2 regions of the Streptomyces sp. NPDC056222 genome follow, and region 2 is predicted to be linked to the other one. Evidence: predicted binding sites of a transcription regulator. Region 2 holds the regulator's gene; the other holds the start of a gene.

Region 1 (7,839 bases), on a different contig from region 2:
GGGCGAGGTAATCCCGTTGGGCAGCCGGGGACTTGGCGCGCAGCGCGTCGAGGTGCCGCTGCGTGCCCGGGCCGACGGGGACTCCGTAGTCCTCCGGTGTCGGCGCCAGCCACTCCGACACCGCGAGATGGATCTCGCCGAGCCGTTCGACGTCCGGTCCGGCGAAGTCCTCGGAGCGGCAGGTCTCCGAGAAGAGGAACTGGACGGCCGAGTTCAGGTACAGGTCCGGGCGGGACAACTCGCCCCGGACCGCGTCGAGGTCCGGGTTCGGGAGGGCCGTCTCACCCGGGCCCGGGGCGTTCGGCCCGCCGACCCAGCGGGTCGGCGCGCCCGGCAGCCCGCGCAGGCGGTCGTTGAGCGGGGTGAGCGCCTTGGAGATGTCCGGCAGCAGTTCCCGGTCGACGTTCGGCAGGCAGACCTGTGGTGTGCGGCCGTCGCAGACCAGCCGGGCGGCCGCCGGGTCCTGGCGCCACGGACCCTCCCGCGGCAGGCCGGCGATCGGTACGGCGGCGGCCACCGCGGCGGTCAGCGGAAGCAGCGCGAGCAGTCGGAGCCGGGCGCTGCCCGCCGCGTACGCGAGGAGCGCGGCCAGGGCGAGTCCGACGCACCACACGACCCAGAGCGGCGCGAACCACCACACCGGTCTGTCCCAGGTGTAGAAGTGCTCGACGGCCGGGTTGAGCCAGAAGCCGGTGAACTCCGTACGGGTGGCCGTTCCGAACACGACGTAGCCGACCACCGCGAGCAGCGGCGCCGTCAGGCGCCACGACACCAGCCGCCCGACGAGATGACCGAGCGTACCGAGGACGGACAGTGTGACCGCGTCGGCGGCGACGAGTTCGAGGAACGGCCGCCCGCCGCCGACGTACGGCCAGGTGGCCAGCAGGCACACGGCGGCGGCGAACAGGTATCCGGCGGCCGGCCAGAGCACCGTCGGTGCGACGGAGAGGAGGATGCGGCGCAGTGGGCTCCGTGGCACGGAGCCCAGCAGCTCCAGCGTCCCGCTGCGCCGGTCCCGCCCGCCCTGCCGGCAGCCGAGGGCGAGCACGAGGGGGCCGACGAGCAGGCCCGCGACGATGTGCAGCATGTCTGTCGTGTCGGTCCAACGCGACTGCCAGCCGGGCGCCTTGGCGTACATCGTCACGAGGACCGTGACCGCGACGGCGGCGCCGGCCCAGGGGCCGGCCCCCCGCCGCAGCTCGGTACCGACGACGGACGTACGGGGCGGGCCCGCGGCCTCGCGGGGAGGTGCGGCGGTCGCGGTCAACGGAGGTCCTCGGGGGAGACGGGAGCGGTGGCGGTGGCGGGGTCCGGCCGGGGCGTCCGCCCGCCCGGGTCGTCCACCGTGGACGGGGCCGGGAGGGGCACCGCGGAGCCCGTGTCCGCACCCGACGCCGACGCGCCGGAGGAGGCAGAGGCGCTCGGCGTGCCCGACGCCGAGGTGCCCGGCTTGCCCGACGTGCCCGGGGAGGTGGAGGCGGCCGGCTTGCCCGACGTGCCCGGCGAGGTAGAGGTGCTCGGCGTGCCCGGCGTCGAGGTACCCGAGGAGGTGGAGGCGGCCGGCGTGCCCGACGCGGCCCTCGCGCCCGCCGCGTGCGACGCGCCCGGTGGGGTGCGGTGGGCGCGTAGGGCCGACGTGTATCCGCGCTCGATCGCGTTGGCCGACTCCCCTGCTCCCGCGATCCCCGATTCCTCGCCCAGGGCGGTGAGTTCGGCGGTCGTTCCCCGGAAGGCGACCCGGCCGGACTCGATCAGCGTGACCTCCGAACAGGCCGCTGCCACGTCCTCCACCAGATGGGTGGAGACGATCACCGTGGACGACGCGCCGATCTCCCGCAGAAGCGTCCTGAACTCGACCCGCTGCTCGGGGTCGAGCCCCGCCGTCGGCTCGTCGAGGAGCAGCAGCTCCGGTTCGTTCACGATGGCCTGGGCGATCCCGGCCCGCCGGACCATGCCCCCCGACAGCGTCTTGAGCCGGGCGTCGATGCGGTCGGCCAGACCCACCCGCTCCACGGCGCGCTCCACGGCGGCCGGGACGAGCTCCGCCGGCATCTCCTTGAGCCAGGCCACGTACGCCACGAACTCGCGGACCGTGAAGCCCGGGTAGTACCCGAACTCCTGCGGCAGATAGCCGAGGCGGCGGCGGATCTCCGACCGTTCGCGGTGCGCCCCCGCGTCCCGGCCCAGCAGCTCCACCCGGCCGTCCGACGGAGCGGCCACGGTCGCGAGGATCCGGATGAGGGAGGTCTTGCCCGCGCCGTTCGGGCCGAGCAGGCCGTGGATGCCGGGGCCGAGGGTCAGGTCGAGGCGGTCGAGCGCGACGGTGCGGCGGTGCCGGACGGTCAGCCCGGTCGCCGCGACCGTCGTGAGCGTGGAGGCCGGCGTGGACCGCGTGGTCCAGTCGGTCCCTGTGCTGGGTGTGGTCACCGGGTCTCCAGGTGGTCGAAGGAACGGCGTCGCAGGGCCAGCAGGCCCGCGCAGACGACTGCGGCCGCGGCCCAACCGCCCTGTGCGGCAGGGCCCGAGAGGTAGCGGGCCAGCTCGGCGGTGGCTCCGGGACGGCCGAGCACCGGACCGGTCACCGCGAGCAGCCAGCCGCCGGCCAGCGTGGCCGAGGCCGCCCGGCACCCCACGAACGAACCGAGGGCGAGGGCCGCCAGAGTCAGCGCGAGCGCCGGCAGCAGCCAGGCCGCGGCGCCCGGCACGCCGGTGACCGGCGGCAGCACGGCCCCGGCCGCGGTCAGTACCGGCACGCACACCCCCAGCACCGCCGCCGCCCGGGTGAGCAGCAGGCGCAGCCCGCCGGAGGGCGTCGCCACACCGATCTCGTACATCGGGTCGGCGTGACGTCCGTACGAGACGGCCACTCCGGCGAGCGGCAGCATCGGGGCGACGGCGAGCAGCGCCGGCCGCGCTTCCCGGAACCCGGCGCCGTACGCGAGCCCGACGGCGGCGGCGACCACGACGAGCACCGCCACCAGCCAAGCTCCGCGCAGCGCGGGCCCGACGGCCCAGAGCACGCGCGCCCAACGGGAGACCGGGGAGAGGCCCTGCCCGCCGATTCCGAGGCTCGGGCTCACGGCCGGGCGCCGGGGCGCGCGGCCTCGGCCGGCGGCCGTCTCCGTGCGTACCGTCTCCAGGAGCGACGCCCGTACGTCCGCGAGGACCGCACCGGAGCTCCCCGCGCGGACCGCCGCGGAGACGCGGACCGCGCAGCCTTCGCACGCCTCGACATGCTTCTCCAGGGACCACGCGTCGGGTTCGGCCGCCGAACCCGACGCGTACTGAGCGGCCAGCGAATCGGTCACGTGCCACGGCGCGGTCATGCGGTGCCTCCCAGGGCGTGCGGGCCGAGGGCGGCCCGCAGTTCGCGACGGGCCCGCAGGGCGCGCGTCTTCACCGTGCCCTCCGGTATCCCCAGCAGCCGGGCCGTCTCGCGCGTGGTCAGGCCGTCGACGACGGTGGCCCGCAGGACCTCGCGCAGCTCGGGCGAGATCCGGTCGAGCGCGGCGCCGACGTCCCCGTACTCCAGACCCGCGAGGACCCGGTCCTCGGCGGAGGGGGCGGGGGCGACCGGTTCGGGCGCGGCGCGCTCCGCACGGGCCCGGGCGCGCTGGGCGTCGACCAGGCGGCGGGCGGCGACGACCCACAGCCAGCCGCCGGCCTCACCCCGGCCGCGGTGGGAGCCGGCGGAGCGCCAGACCGTGACGAAGGTGTCCTGGAGGACCTCCCGTACGGTCTCCTCGTCCGTGCAACGCCGGGACAGCCGGGCGTGCAGCCATCCCGCGTGCCGGTCGTACAGCACGGCCAGCGCCTCGGCGTCCCCACGGGCGACGGCACGCAACAGCGCGGAGTCGTCCCGCTCTTCTCCCCGTTCGGGGCGCAACAGTCTCACGCCTCTCTATCGCTCGGAGAGCGGTCGGCGGTTCACGCCGCGGCCGAGAGCGAGGCCGGGGAGGCTCAGGGGCCGGTCGGGGGGCCGCCGTCGGGGAGGGAGGAGAAGACCCGCTGCATCGCGGGCGAACGGTCGCCGTCGGCGCTGACGACGACCCGGTAGTCGTACGTGACCACGTAGGTGAAGCCGTCGTGCACCGGCTTTCCGGACGGTCGCGCGGGCACCTTCGCGTAGGCCGGGGCCTCCAACGCCGCCCGCAGCTCCGCGACTTCGGCGGGTGTCATGCGGCCGTTGCGCGGGGGTTCGCTGCCGGAGCGGGTCGTGTAGCTGCCGTCGTAGTGGACGGTCAGCTGGTTGTCGACGCCCGCGAGACCCCCACTGACGTTCACCGTCACGAGGACCTCGCGCGGACCGTGCTCCTTGTCCTTCTTCACGGTCCCGCCCGAACTCGTCGGGACGGGCGGGGCGGTGTCCCCGCCGCCGGTCGGCATCGGATTCGTCGTGCCGCCCCGAGTCCCGTCCTGCGTCGCGACCGGGGGTTTCGGGGTGTCCTGGCCGCCGCACCCGGCCAACGCCATCACCGGGAGCAGCACGATCGACGCGGCCCGGATCCGTCCCGCGTACCGTCTCCTGCGCACCCTGTCCCCGAGTGTCATGTCCCTGAGAATCATGGGTCCGAGCATCCCCTCAGCCGAGCCGATTGACCAGGGCCGCGTGCAGGGCGTCGAGCCGGGGGCCGTGCGGTCCGCCGCATACCGCGAGGTCGCACGCGTCCTACCCGGCACGGTCCGCGTCACCTCCGGCGGGTGGCCCGCCGGGGCTCCTGTCCTCGATGCACTGCCCGCACCCGGGGTAGCTGGTCGTCACGACGACTGAACGTGTGGGGTGGGCGTGGAGGTTGCAGTTCGCGCACCTTTCCTTCACGCCGCGCGGCGCACCGGGTGGGCCGGGGCCGCGCGGTGCGCGTCCTCGCGCCGGTCGGCCCCGGCTTCGGGCCACGCGGCCCGGCACCGTCATACGCCCCGGACGATCCCCGTCAGCGGGCCCTCGTGGCGCCAGCCCAGGGAGTCGTAGAGCGCCAGTCCGTCCCTGGTCGCCGACAGGACGCCCGTCTCCGCTCCCGCCTGCGCGCCCGCCGCCTCGAGGGTGCGCATGACGTTGGCGCCCAGGCCGCGGCGGCGGTGGGCCGGGTGGGTCTCGATCTGGTCGGCGACCGCCGTCGCGCCCGTCGGAGCCAGCTGGCCGCGGGCGGCGAGCGTGCCGTCCGGTGCCACGATCCGAACCCGTACGACTCCGTCCCGGGTCTCCGTCGTCCGCGCGTACCCCTCCGGCGCCGGAGGCCGCACGCCGGCGTCCAGTGCCTTGGTCATCATGAAGCCGGGATCGTCCGGGACGGTCCACCCCGGGGTGATCCACTCCGCGACCTCCTCCGGCCCCGCCATCACCTTCAGCCACGCGTTCGGCTCGGTGATCTCCGCGCAGAGCTTGCCCACGGACACCGCGTCCGGCGCCGGCAGTACATGCCGGAAGACGTGCGTCGGCAGGCCCACGTCGATCCGGTAGCCCCAGGGCTCGACGACGGCGGACGGGGTGCCGCGCGAGACGGTCCAGCCCGCCACCCACGCAGATGTAATAGACGCCATATCCATGGAGGCATTACACGGCATTCTCCACCTGGGCGGGAGAGCGATCGCTCACAGCGAACGCGGCCGGGGGAACATTCGGTGGCTCACGTGCATTGAGTCCACATAGCTCAACTTGACTGCCGAAGGGGAGATCATGGCTTCGACGTCCTCACCGCTCACTCTGCCTGTGCTGCCGCTCGACGACGAGGTCGTGCTGCCCGGAATGGTGGTGCCGCTGGACCTGTCCGACAACGACGTACGCGCGGCGGTCGAGGCGGCGCAGGCCGCCGCCCGCTCCGATTCGGGCAAGCCCAGGGTGCTCCTCGTGCCCCGCATCGACGGGACGTACGCCGGGACCGGCGTCCTCGGCACCGTCGAGCAGGTCGGCCGGCTCTCCGACGGCGACCCCGGCGCGCTCATCCGCGGCCGCGGCCGCGTGCGGATCGGCGCCGGTACGACCGGCCCCGGCGCCGCCCTGTGGGTCGAGGGCAGCGTCGTCGACGAGGCCGTGCCCGAGCCGCTGCCCGGTGCCGTGACCGAACTGGTCAAGGAGTACAAGGCACTGGCCACCAGCTGGCTGAAGAAGCGCGGCGCATGGCAGGTCGTGGACCGGGTCCAGCAGATCGACGGCGTCTCCGCGCTCGCCGACAACTCCGGCTACTCCCCCTTCCTCACCGTCGAGCAGAAGGTCGAACTCCTCGAGACCGCCGACCCCGTCGCCCGCCTCAAGCTCGCCACGGCGCAGCTGCGCGAGCACCTGGCCGAGCAGGACGTGGCCGAGAGCATCGCGAAGGACGTCCAGGAGGGCGTCGACAAGCAGCAGCGCGAGTTCCTGCTGCGGCGCCAGCTGGAGGCCGTACGCAAGGAACTGCGCGACCTCAACGGCGAGACGGAGGGCGACGAGTCCGACGACTACCGGGCCCGCGTCGAGGCCGCCGACCTGCCATCGAGCGTGCGCGAGGCGGCCCTCAAGGAGGTCGAGAAGCTGGAGCGGTCCAGCGACCAGTCCCCGGAGGGCTCCTGGATCCGCACCTGGCTCGACACCGTCCTCGAACTGCCGTGGAACGAACGGACCGAGGACCAGTACGACATCCAGGGCGCGAAGGCCGTCCTCGACGCCGAGCACGCGGGTCTGGAGGACGTGAAGGAGCGGATCACCGAGTACCTGGCGGTGCGCAAGCGGCGCGCCGAGCGCGGGCTCGGGGTCGTCGGCGGGCGCCGCGGCGGCGCCGTCCTGGCCCTCGTCGGCCCGCCCGGCGTCGGCAAGACCTCGCTCGGCGAGTCCGTCGCGCACGCGATGGGACGGAAGTTCGTGCGGGTCGCGCTCGGCGGCGTACGGGACGAGGCGGAGATCCGCGGCCACCGGCGTACGTACGTCGGTGCGCTGCCCGGCCGGATCGTCCGGGCCATCAAGGAGGCCGGGTCGATGAACCCGGTGGTCCTGCTCGACGAGATCGACAAGGTCGGCTCCGACTACCGGGGCGACCCGGCGGCCGCGCTCCTGGAGGTCCTGGACCCGGCGCAGAACCACACGTTCCGGGACCACTACCTGGAGGTCGAACTGGACCTCTCCGACGTCGTCTTCCTGGCGACGGCGAACGTCCTGGAGGCCATCCCGGAGGCGCTGCTCGACCGGATGGAGCTGGTCAGGCTCGACGGGTACACGGAGGACGAGAAGGTCGTCATCGCCCGTGACCACCTGCTGCCCAGGCAGCTGGAGCGGGCGGGCCTGGAGCCGGGCGAGGTGGTCCTGGAGGACGCGTCGCTGCGGAAGCTGGCGGGGGAGTACACCCGGGAGGCGGGCGTACGGAACCTGGAGCGGTCCGTCGCGCGGCTGCTGCGGAAGGTCGCGGCGCAGCACGAACTGGGCGACCGGGAGCTGCCGTTCACGGTCGGTGTGGACGATCTGCGCGGGCTGATCGGCCGGCCGCACCACGTGCCGGAGTCCGCCCAGGACCCGGCCGAGCGGCGGACCGCGGTGCCGGGCGTGGCGACCGGACTCGCCGTCACCGGCGCCGGCGGCGACGTGCTCTTCGTCGAGGCTTCGCTCGCCGACCCGGAGACCGGTGCGGCCGGTCTCACCCTCACCGGCCAGCTGGGCGACGTGATGAAGGAGTCCGCGCAGATCGCGCTCTCCTTCCTCCGCTCGCACGGCGCGGAGCTGGAGCTGCCCGTGACCGGTCTGAAGGACCGCGGCGCGCACATCCACTTCCCGGCGGGCGCGGTCCCGAAGGACGGTCCGAGCGCGGGCATCACCATGACGACCGCACTGGCCTCGCTGCTCTCCGGCCGCCTGGTCCGCACGGACGTGGCGATGAC
Region 2 (7,839 bases):
CCAACGTCGACAGGACCATCCGGTCGGTCAAGCGCCACATGGGCACCGACTGGAAGATCGAGATCGACGGCAAGAACTTCAACCCGCAGCAGATGAGCGCCTTCATCCTGCAGAAGCTGAAGCGCGACGCCGAGGCGTACCTGGGCGAGAAGGTCGTCGACGCGGTCATCACCGTCCCGGCGTACTTCAACGACTCCGAGCGTCAGGCCACCAAGGAGGCCGGTGAGATCGCGGGCCTCAACGTCCTGCGCATCGTCAACGAGCCGACCGCGGCCGCCCTGGCCTACGGCCTGGACAAGGACGACCAGACGATCCTCGTCTTCGACCTCGGTGGCGGCACCTTCGACGTGTCGCTCCTGGAGATCGGCGACGGCGTCGTCGAGGTGAAGGCCACCAACGGTGACAACCACCTCGGTGGTGACGACTGGGACCAGCGCGTCGTCGACTACCTGGTGAAGCAGTTCGCCAACGGTCACGGCGTCGACCTGGCCAAGGACAAGATGGCTCTCCAGCGTCTCCGCGAGGCCGCGGAGAAGGCGAAGATCGAGCTGTCGTCCTCCACCGAGACGTCGATCAACCTGCCGTACATCACCGCCTCCGCCGAGGGTCCGCTGCACCTGGAGGAGAAGCTCACGCGCGCTCAGTTCCAGCAGCTGACCGCGGACCTTCTGGACCGCTGCAAGACGCCGTTCCACAACGTCATCAAGGACGCGGGCATCAACCTGTCCGAGATCGACCACGTCGTTCTCGTCGGTGGCTCCACCCGTATGCCGGCCGTCGCCGAGCTCGTCAAGGAGCTGACCGGTGGCCAGGAGGCCAACAAGGGTGTGAACCCGGACGAGGTCGTCGCCATCGGCGCCGCCCTGCAGGCCGGTGTGCTCAAGGGTGAGGTCAAGGACGTCCTGCTCCTCGACGTGACCCCGCTGTCGCTTGGTATCGAGACCAAGGGCGGCATCATGACCAAGCTCATCGAGCGCAACACCACGATCCCGACCAAGCGGTCCGAGATCTTCACGACGGCCGAGGACAACCAGCCGTCGGTGCAGATCCAGGTCTACCAGGGCGAGCGCGAGATCGCGGCGTACAACAAGAAGCTCGGCATGTTCGAGCTGACCGGTCTGCCGCCGGCCCCGCGTGGCGTCCCGCAGATCGAGGTCGCGTTCGACATCGACGCCAACGGCATCATGCACGTGACCGCGAAGGACCTGGGCACGGGCAAGGAGCAGAAGATGACCGTCACCGGTGGCTCCTCGCTGCCGAAGGACGAGGTCAACCGGATGCGCGAAGAGGCCGAGAAGTACGCGGACGAGGACCACGCCCGTCGCGAGGCCGCCGAGTCCCGCAACCAGGGCGAGCAGCTCGTCTACCAGACGGAGAAGTTCCTCAAGGACAACGAGGACAAGGTCCCCGGTGAGGTCAAGACCGAGGTCGAGGCCGCCGTCGCCGAGCTGAAGGAGAAGCTCAAGGGCGAGGACACCGCGGAGATCCGTACCGCCACCGAGAAGGTCGCGGCCGTCTCCCAGAAGCTCGGCCAGGCCATGTACGCCGACGCGCAGGCCGCCCAGGCCGCCGGCGGCGACGCCCCGCAGGGCGAGGCCAAGGCCGACGACGACGTGGTCGACGCCGAGATCGTCGACGACGAGAAGCCGAAGGGCGGCGCTGTCTGATGACGGAGGAGACCCCGGGCTTCGACGAGCAGCCCGACGTCCCCTCCGGCGCCACCCCTGACGACGCCGCCGACGCCGCCGAGGCCCCCTCCACGGAGGAGGGCCCGGCGGCCCCGGCCGGGGACGCAAGCAGCAAGAGCTCGGCCGAGACCGCAGGTCTCACCGCCCAGCTGGACCAGGTCCGCAGCGCGCTCTCCGAGCGCACCGGGGACCTCCAGCGGCTCCAGGCCGAGTACCAGAACTACCGCCGTCGGGTGGAGCGGGACCGGGTCACCGTCAAGGAGATCGCGGTCGCGGGCCTTCTGACGGAGCTTCTGCCCGTGCTCGACGACATCGGTCGGGCCCGGGACCACGGCGAGCTCGTGGGCGGCTTCAAGTCGGTGGCCGAGTCGCTGGAGACGGTGGCCGCCAAGATGGGGCTGCAGCAGTTCGGCAAGGAGGGCGAGCCCTTCGACCCGACGATCCACGAGGCCCTGATGCACTCGTACGCGCCGGATGTCACCGAGACGACCTGCGTGGCGATCCTGCAGCCGGGGTACCGGATCGGCGAGCGGACCATCCGGCCCGCGCGCGTGGCGGTGGCCGAGCCCCAGCCCGGGGCGACGCCGGCCGCTAAGGAAGAGAAGTCGGCAGACGAGGAGAGCGGTGGCCCCGAGGAGGGCTAGCGCGAAGATCGTCCGAGAGGAGGGACGTCGATGAGCACGAAGGACTTCGTCGAGAAGGACTACTACAAGGTTCTCGGCGTCCCCAAGGACGCCACCGACGCCGAGATCAAGAAGGCGTACCGGAAGCTCGCCCGCGAGAACCACCCGGACGCCAACAAGGGCGACACCAAGGCGGAGGAGCGCTTCAAGGAGATCTCCGAGGCGAACGACGTCCTCGGCGACCCCAAGAAGCGCAAGGAGTACGACGACGCCCGCGCGCTCTTCGGCAACGGAGGCTTCCGTGCCGGAGGCCCGGGCGGCGGCAACTTCAACTTCGACCTGGGCGACCTCTTCGGCGGCGCCCAGGGCCCCGGTGGCCCGGGCGGGGCGGGCGGCTTCGGCGGCGGCCTCGGCGACGTCTTCGGCGGACTGTTCAACCGGGGCGCGGGCGGCGGCGCGGGTACGCGTACGCAGCCGCGCCGCGGTCAGGACATCGAGTCCGAGGTGACGCTCAGCTTCACCGAGGCAGTGGACGGCGCCACGGTGCCGCTGCGGATGTCCTCCCAGGCGCCCTGCAAGGCCTGTTCGGGCACCGGCGACAAGAACGGCACGCCCCGCGTGTGCCCGACCTGCGTCGGCACCGGCCAGGTCTCGCGCGGCGGCAGCGGATCCTTCTCGCTCACCGACCCGTGCGTGGACTGCAAGGGCCGCGGTCTGATCGCCGAGACCCCCTGCGAGGTCTGCAAGGGCAGCGGGCGGGCCAAGTCCTCCCGCACCATGCAGGTCCGTATCCCCGCCGGAGTCTCCGACGGCCAGCGGATCCGGCTGCGGGGCAAGGGCGCGCCGGGCGAGCGCGGCGGCCAGAGCGGTGACTTGTACGTCGTCGTCCATGTCGACGCCCATCCGGTCTTCGGCCGCAAGGACGACAACCTGACCGTCACCGTGCCCGTCACCTTCGACGAGGCGGCGCTCGGCGGCGAGATCAAGGTGCCGACCCTGGGAGGCCCGGCGGTCACGCTGAAGCTGCCCGCCGGCACCCCCAACGGCCGGACCATGCGCGCCCGTGGCAAGGGCGCGGTCCGCAAGGACGGTACGCGCGGCGATCTGCTGGTGACGGTGGAGGTCGCGGTACCGAAGGAGCTCGACGACAAGGCCCGCGAGGCCCTCGAGACCTACCGTCAGGCGACGGCGGGCGAGGACCCCAGGGCAGAGTTGTTCCAGGCCGCGAAGGGAGCTTGACCCGATGGACAGCAGACCGGGACGCAGCCGCAATCCGTACGAACTGACCGACGAGACGCCGGTGTACGTCATCTCGGTGGCGGCCCAGCTCTCGGGCCTGCACCCGCAGACGCTCCGGCAGTACGACCGCCTCGGCCTGGTCTCACCCGACCGCACGGCGGGCCGGGGCCGGCGCTACTCGGCCCGTGACATCGAACTGCTCCGTACGGTGCAGGCGTTGTCGCAGGACGAGGGCATCAACCTGGCGGGCATCAAGCGCATCATCGAGCTGGAGAACCAGGTCGCGGCGCTCCAGCAGCGTGTCGCCGAGCTGTCGGCGGCCGTCGAGGGCGCCGCGTCGGCGATGCGTCAGCGCGAGGCGCAGGTGCACGCCTCGTACCGGCGGGACCTGGTGCCGTACACCGACGTGCAGCAGGCGAGCGCGCTGGTGGTGTGGCGCCCCAAGCGGCCCGGCGAGTAGTTCTCGGAACGGCGCGAAGGCCCCCTCCCGCGGGAGGGGGCCTTCGTGTGTGCGGTGCTAGGGGATGAGTTCGCCGACGATGTCCCCGAGGGTCTCCCACCACGGCGCGGCGCCGGTGCCGAAGGCGGCGGCGAGGGCGGTGCCGACGGCCCGGTCCAGGGGCTCGGGCTCCGTGCCGGGGGCCCAGTCGTCGTCGACACGGCCGTCGCCGGAGGACTCCAGGGTGCCGAGCGGGCGCCCGTCCCGGATCAGCCTGCTGTCGACGTAACCGCACGGCACGAGCCGGTAGCGCACGCCGCCGACACGGACGTCGACCCGGTACGAGCGCCGCAGCAGCCGCCCTCGCGAGGGCCGGATGCGGGCGGGCTCCCCGTCGACGGTGAGGGTGAGCAGGTCGCGCTTGCGGGTCCCGATGGGGATGTGCGGGTCCGGGGTGGTTCCCGGGGCCCGTACGAGCTCCACGGTCGGCATCCCGTGCCCGGACACCCGCAGGGTGCCGGCCTGGCCGTCCAGGTCGATCTGTGCGTACATGTGTGGTCAGTGGTCCTGGTTCAGAATTCCGGACTGGGCGATGAGATAGCCGAGTTGGGCTCGGCTGCCGCTGCCGAGGGCGGCGGCCAGCTTGGCGATGTGGGCGCGGCAGGTCCGGACGTTCATGCCGAGCCGGCGGGCGATGGCCTCGTCGACGTGGCCCTCGACGAGCAGCTTGGCGATGGAGCGCTGGATGCCGCTGATGCCGTCGTGGGTCTGCGCGTAGGGCACCTGCTCGCCGAACGGGGTGGCCCGGGCCCAGGACTGTTCGAAGACGGTCGCAAGATACTCGACCAGGCCCGGATGGCGCAGCTCCAGGGCGACTTGGCGGTCCTGGCGGGCGGGTATCAGGGCCACCGAGCGGTCGATGATGATGAGCCGCTCGATGGACTCCTCCAGCGTCCGGACCTGGAGCCGGTCCATGCCGGCCTGTTCCAGGTAGACCTGCATGCCGTGGCTGTGGCGCGCCGTGTGCTGGTAGAGGGTGCGGACGCGGACCCCGCGTTCGAGGAGCGGCTGGATGCGGTGGAGCGCGGTGTTGAGGGTGTGTTCGCTGCGTCCGCCGCCGGGCTGGATGGTCAGTAGTTCCTGCGAGCACTCGGCGGTGGCGCGGCCGAGGACGGCGTCGATGCGGTTGATGCCTTCGAGGACGGTGATCGCGTGGGTCGTCGAGGGGTCCTGGGCGCTGATGGCCATGAACGGCTCGAAAACGCTGGAGAGTCCCGTGGCCAGGCTGCGGCGCTCCTGGATTTCCCGCTCCAGGGGGTGGACGAGCCGGGCCAGTGCCGCCGAGGGTGGGACCGGCCGCAGCCACGCGGGGTCGTCGGCGTCCGGGTGGAGAAGTGCCAGGTCCATGAGGCAGGGCGCGGCTTCTGCCTCGCTCCTGGTTATTCGCCCGGTACGCAACGCACTGGCGTACAAGTCCGATCCGGCTGCACAGAGATCGACATGACCGTGGGGATGTGTCGGTTCTGATTCGTTCTGCGGCATTTGAACACCCCCCAGGATCCTGTATTTCAGGAACATGATGCATTGCCCTGGTGGTGGAAGCGCAAAGACTGAGCCATCGTCTTGTACGCGGGGGAGAGGAAACCATCAAGTGAGGTCGAAGCCGCTCATGTCCAGAAAACTGCTTCGCTCGGTACTTGCTTCCGTCTTCATAGGGGCGGCGGCAGTAGGAGCGCTGGCCACCAGCGACCCGGTATGGGACAGCGCTCCTGTCAGTGTTGTCGCCGCTCCCGGTGATCCGGTGTGGGATCTCGTCCCGGCCGGCGATCCTGTGTGGGACGTATCTCCGGCGGGTGTGACCGACCCGGTGTGGGACGTGTCCCCGGCAGCCCAGGCCGATCCGGTGTGGGACTCCTCCCCGGCGGGCGCGGACGCATGACCGTGCCGCCGGACGACCGGGTCTTCCGGCGAGAGATGGCTTCGGCCTATCGATCCGGGTGGCATTTCATCGATCTCGTCACGGCAATCCCCCACCGTGGCGATTCGTTGATGGTCACCCTCTTCGGAGAACCGATCGTCGTCGCTCGTGAGCAGGACGAGGACGTTCGCGCCTACCGGTGTCTGCGCCGGCCCCGCGGAGCCCCGCAGCCCGTTCGCTGTGCCATCCGGTACGGCATGATTTTCGTCAATCTCGACCAGCGGGACCACCAGCTGCTCGAGCCCGAGACCATCACCGCCACCCCCCGCAGTGCCTGAGCGGTTCCCCCGTCGTTGTAGATCGCTCAGGTGCTTCCCCCACACAGCGGCGCCATCGCGGACCTGAAACGCGATGGCGCCGTTGTGCTGTCCGCGTACGGAAGCTCGTGCGGGAGCGCGTACGGAGGCCCGTACGGAGGTCCGTGCGGAGGCTCTCGTACGCGAGCGGGTGGTGCTACGCCCGGCCCATGGCCCGCGTCAGCGCGATCTCGATGACCACCCGGTCCGGGTTCGGGGCCGGGGTCCGGCCGTAGCGCGTCGCGTAACGGTCCACCGCGTCCGCGACGACGTCCGCCTCCGTACGGATGCGCGCCACGCCCTCCAGCGTCGCCCAGCGCCCCTTGTCCACCTGGCAGACCGCGACGCGCGCGCCCTCGGGGCCCGCCGCCAGGACGTTGGCGACCTTGTGGCTGTGCTTGTTGGTGATCACCCGGGCGATGCCGTTCTCGCCGCCCTCGGGGTCGTACGTGACGCCCACCGCCACCACGTGCGGAGTGCCGTCCGCGCGCGGGGTCGTCAGGGTGCTCATGTGGTACTCGCGCCAGAAGCTGAGATACGAGTCGTCCGGGTTCCGCGGGTCAGTCGCCATGCCCGGAACCTACCCGTGGGACGGGTATGTGCGACACCTTGAGCGGAATAGACTCAACTTTGTGTACGCTGGATGAGTCATAGACCGTGTACAGCGCACACCGAGGAGGAGAAAGCGCACGTGGACGCCGAACTGACCAACAGGAGCCGGGACGCGATCAACGCGGCCACCAGCCGTGCCGTGTCCGGGGGGCACCCCGATCTGACCCCCGCGCATCTGCTCCTCGCACTGCTCGCAGGTCAGGACAACGAGAACATCATCGACCTGCTCGTGGCCGTCGAGGCCGACCAGGCCGCGGTACGGTCCGGGGCGGAGCGGCTGCTCGCCGCCCAGCCCAGCGTGACCGGCTCCACGGTCGCGCCGCCGCAGCCCAACCGGGAGCTGCTCGCCGTCATCGCCGAGGCCGCCAAGGTGGCCAAGGAGCTGGGGGACGAGTACCTCTCGACCGAGCACCTGCTCATCGGGATCGCCGCGAAGGGCGGCCAGGCGGGCGAGGTCCTCGACGGGCAGAGGGCGAGCGCGAAGCGGCTGCTGGACGCGTTCGAGAAGGCAAGGGGAGGACGCCGGGTGACCACACCCGACCCGGAGGGTCAGTACAAGGCGCTGGAGAAGTTCGGTACGGACTTCACGGCCGCCGCGCGCGAAGGGAAGCTGGACCCCGTCATCGGGCGCGACCAGGAGATCCGGCGCGTCGTCCAGGTCCTCTCCCGCCGCACCAAGAACAACCCGGTCCTCATCGGCGAGCCCGGCGTCGGCAAGACCGCCGTCGTCGAGGGACTGGCCCAGCGGATCGTGAAGGGCGACGTCCCCGAGTCGCTCCGCGACAAGCGCCTGGTCTCGCTCGACCTCGGCGCGATGGTCGCCGGTGCCAAGTACCGCGGCGAGTTCGAGGAGCGACTGAAGACCGTCCTCTCCGAGATCAAGGCCAGCGACGGCCAGATCATCACCTTCATCGACGAGCTGCACACCGTCGTCGGCGCGGGCGCCGGCGGCGACTCGGCCATG

Evidence for each region. The regulator HspR, encoded in region 2, represses chaperone genes until heat shock. The targets are predictions, from matches to a motif close to TTGAGNNNNNNNNNCTCAA.
Region 1: lon (endopeptidase La) is a predicted target of HspR. The motif match lies at 5,634-5,652, and genes of this name have one in related genera.

Annotation. Positions count from the first base shown of each region.
Region 1 is NZ_JBHJTL010000076.1:30,327-38,165, forward strand. It holds gene ACFC0D_RS28565 (hypothetical protein) at 1-1,267, opposite strand, end outside; partial or broken gene ACFC0D_RS28570 (ABC transporter ATP-binding protein) at 1,591-2,346, opposite strand; gene ACFC0D_RS28575 (zf-HC2 domain-containing protein) at 2,424-3,326, opposite strand; gene ACFC0D_RS28580 (RNA polymerase sigma factor) at 3,323-3,895, opposite strand; gene ACFC0D_RS28585 (hypothetical protein) at 3,961-4,551, opposite strand; gene ACFC0D_RS28590 (GNAT family N-acetyltransferase) at 4,909-5,544, opposite strand; gene lon (endopeptidase La) at 5,675-7,839, shown strand, end outside.
Region 2 is NZ_JBHJTL010000025.1:69,304-77,142, reverse strand. It holds gene dnaK (molecular chaperone DnaK) at 1-1,667, shown strand, start outside; gene grpE (nucleotide exchange factor GrpE) at 1,667-2,332, shown strand; gene dnaJ (molecular chaperone DnaJ) at 2,363-3,550, shown strand; gene ACFC0D_RS14965 (heat shock protein transcriptional repressor HspR) at 3,555-4,010, shown strand; gene ACFC0D_RS14960 (hypothetical protein) at 4,068-4,541, opposite strand; gene ACFC0D_RS14955 (helix-turn-helix transcriptional regulator) at 4,548-5,531, opposite strand; gene ACFC0D_RS14950 ((2Fe-2S)-binding protein) at 5,925-6,245, shown strand; gene ACFC0D_RS14945 (pyridoxamine 5'-phosphate oxidase family protein) at 6,421-6,834, opposite strand; gene clpB (ATP-dependent chaperone ClpB) at 6,955-7,839, shown strand, end outside.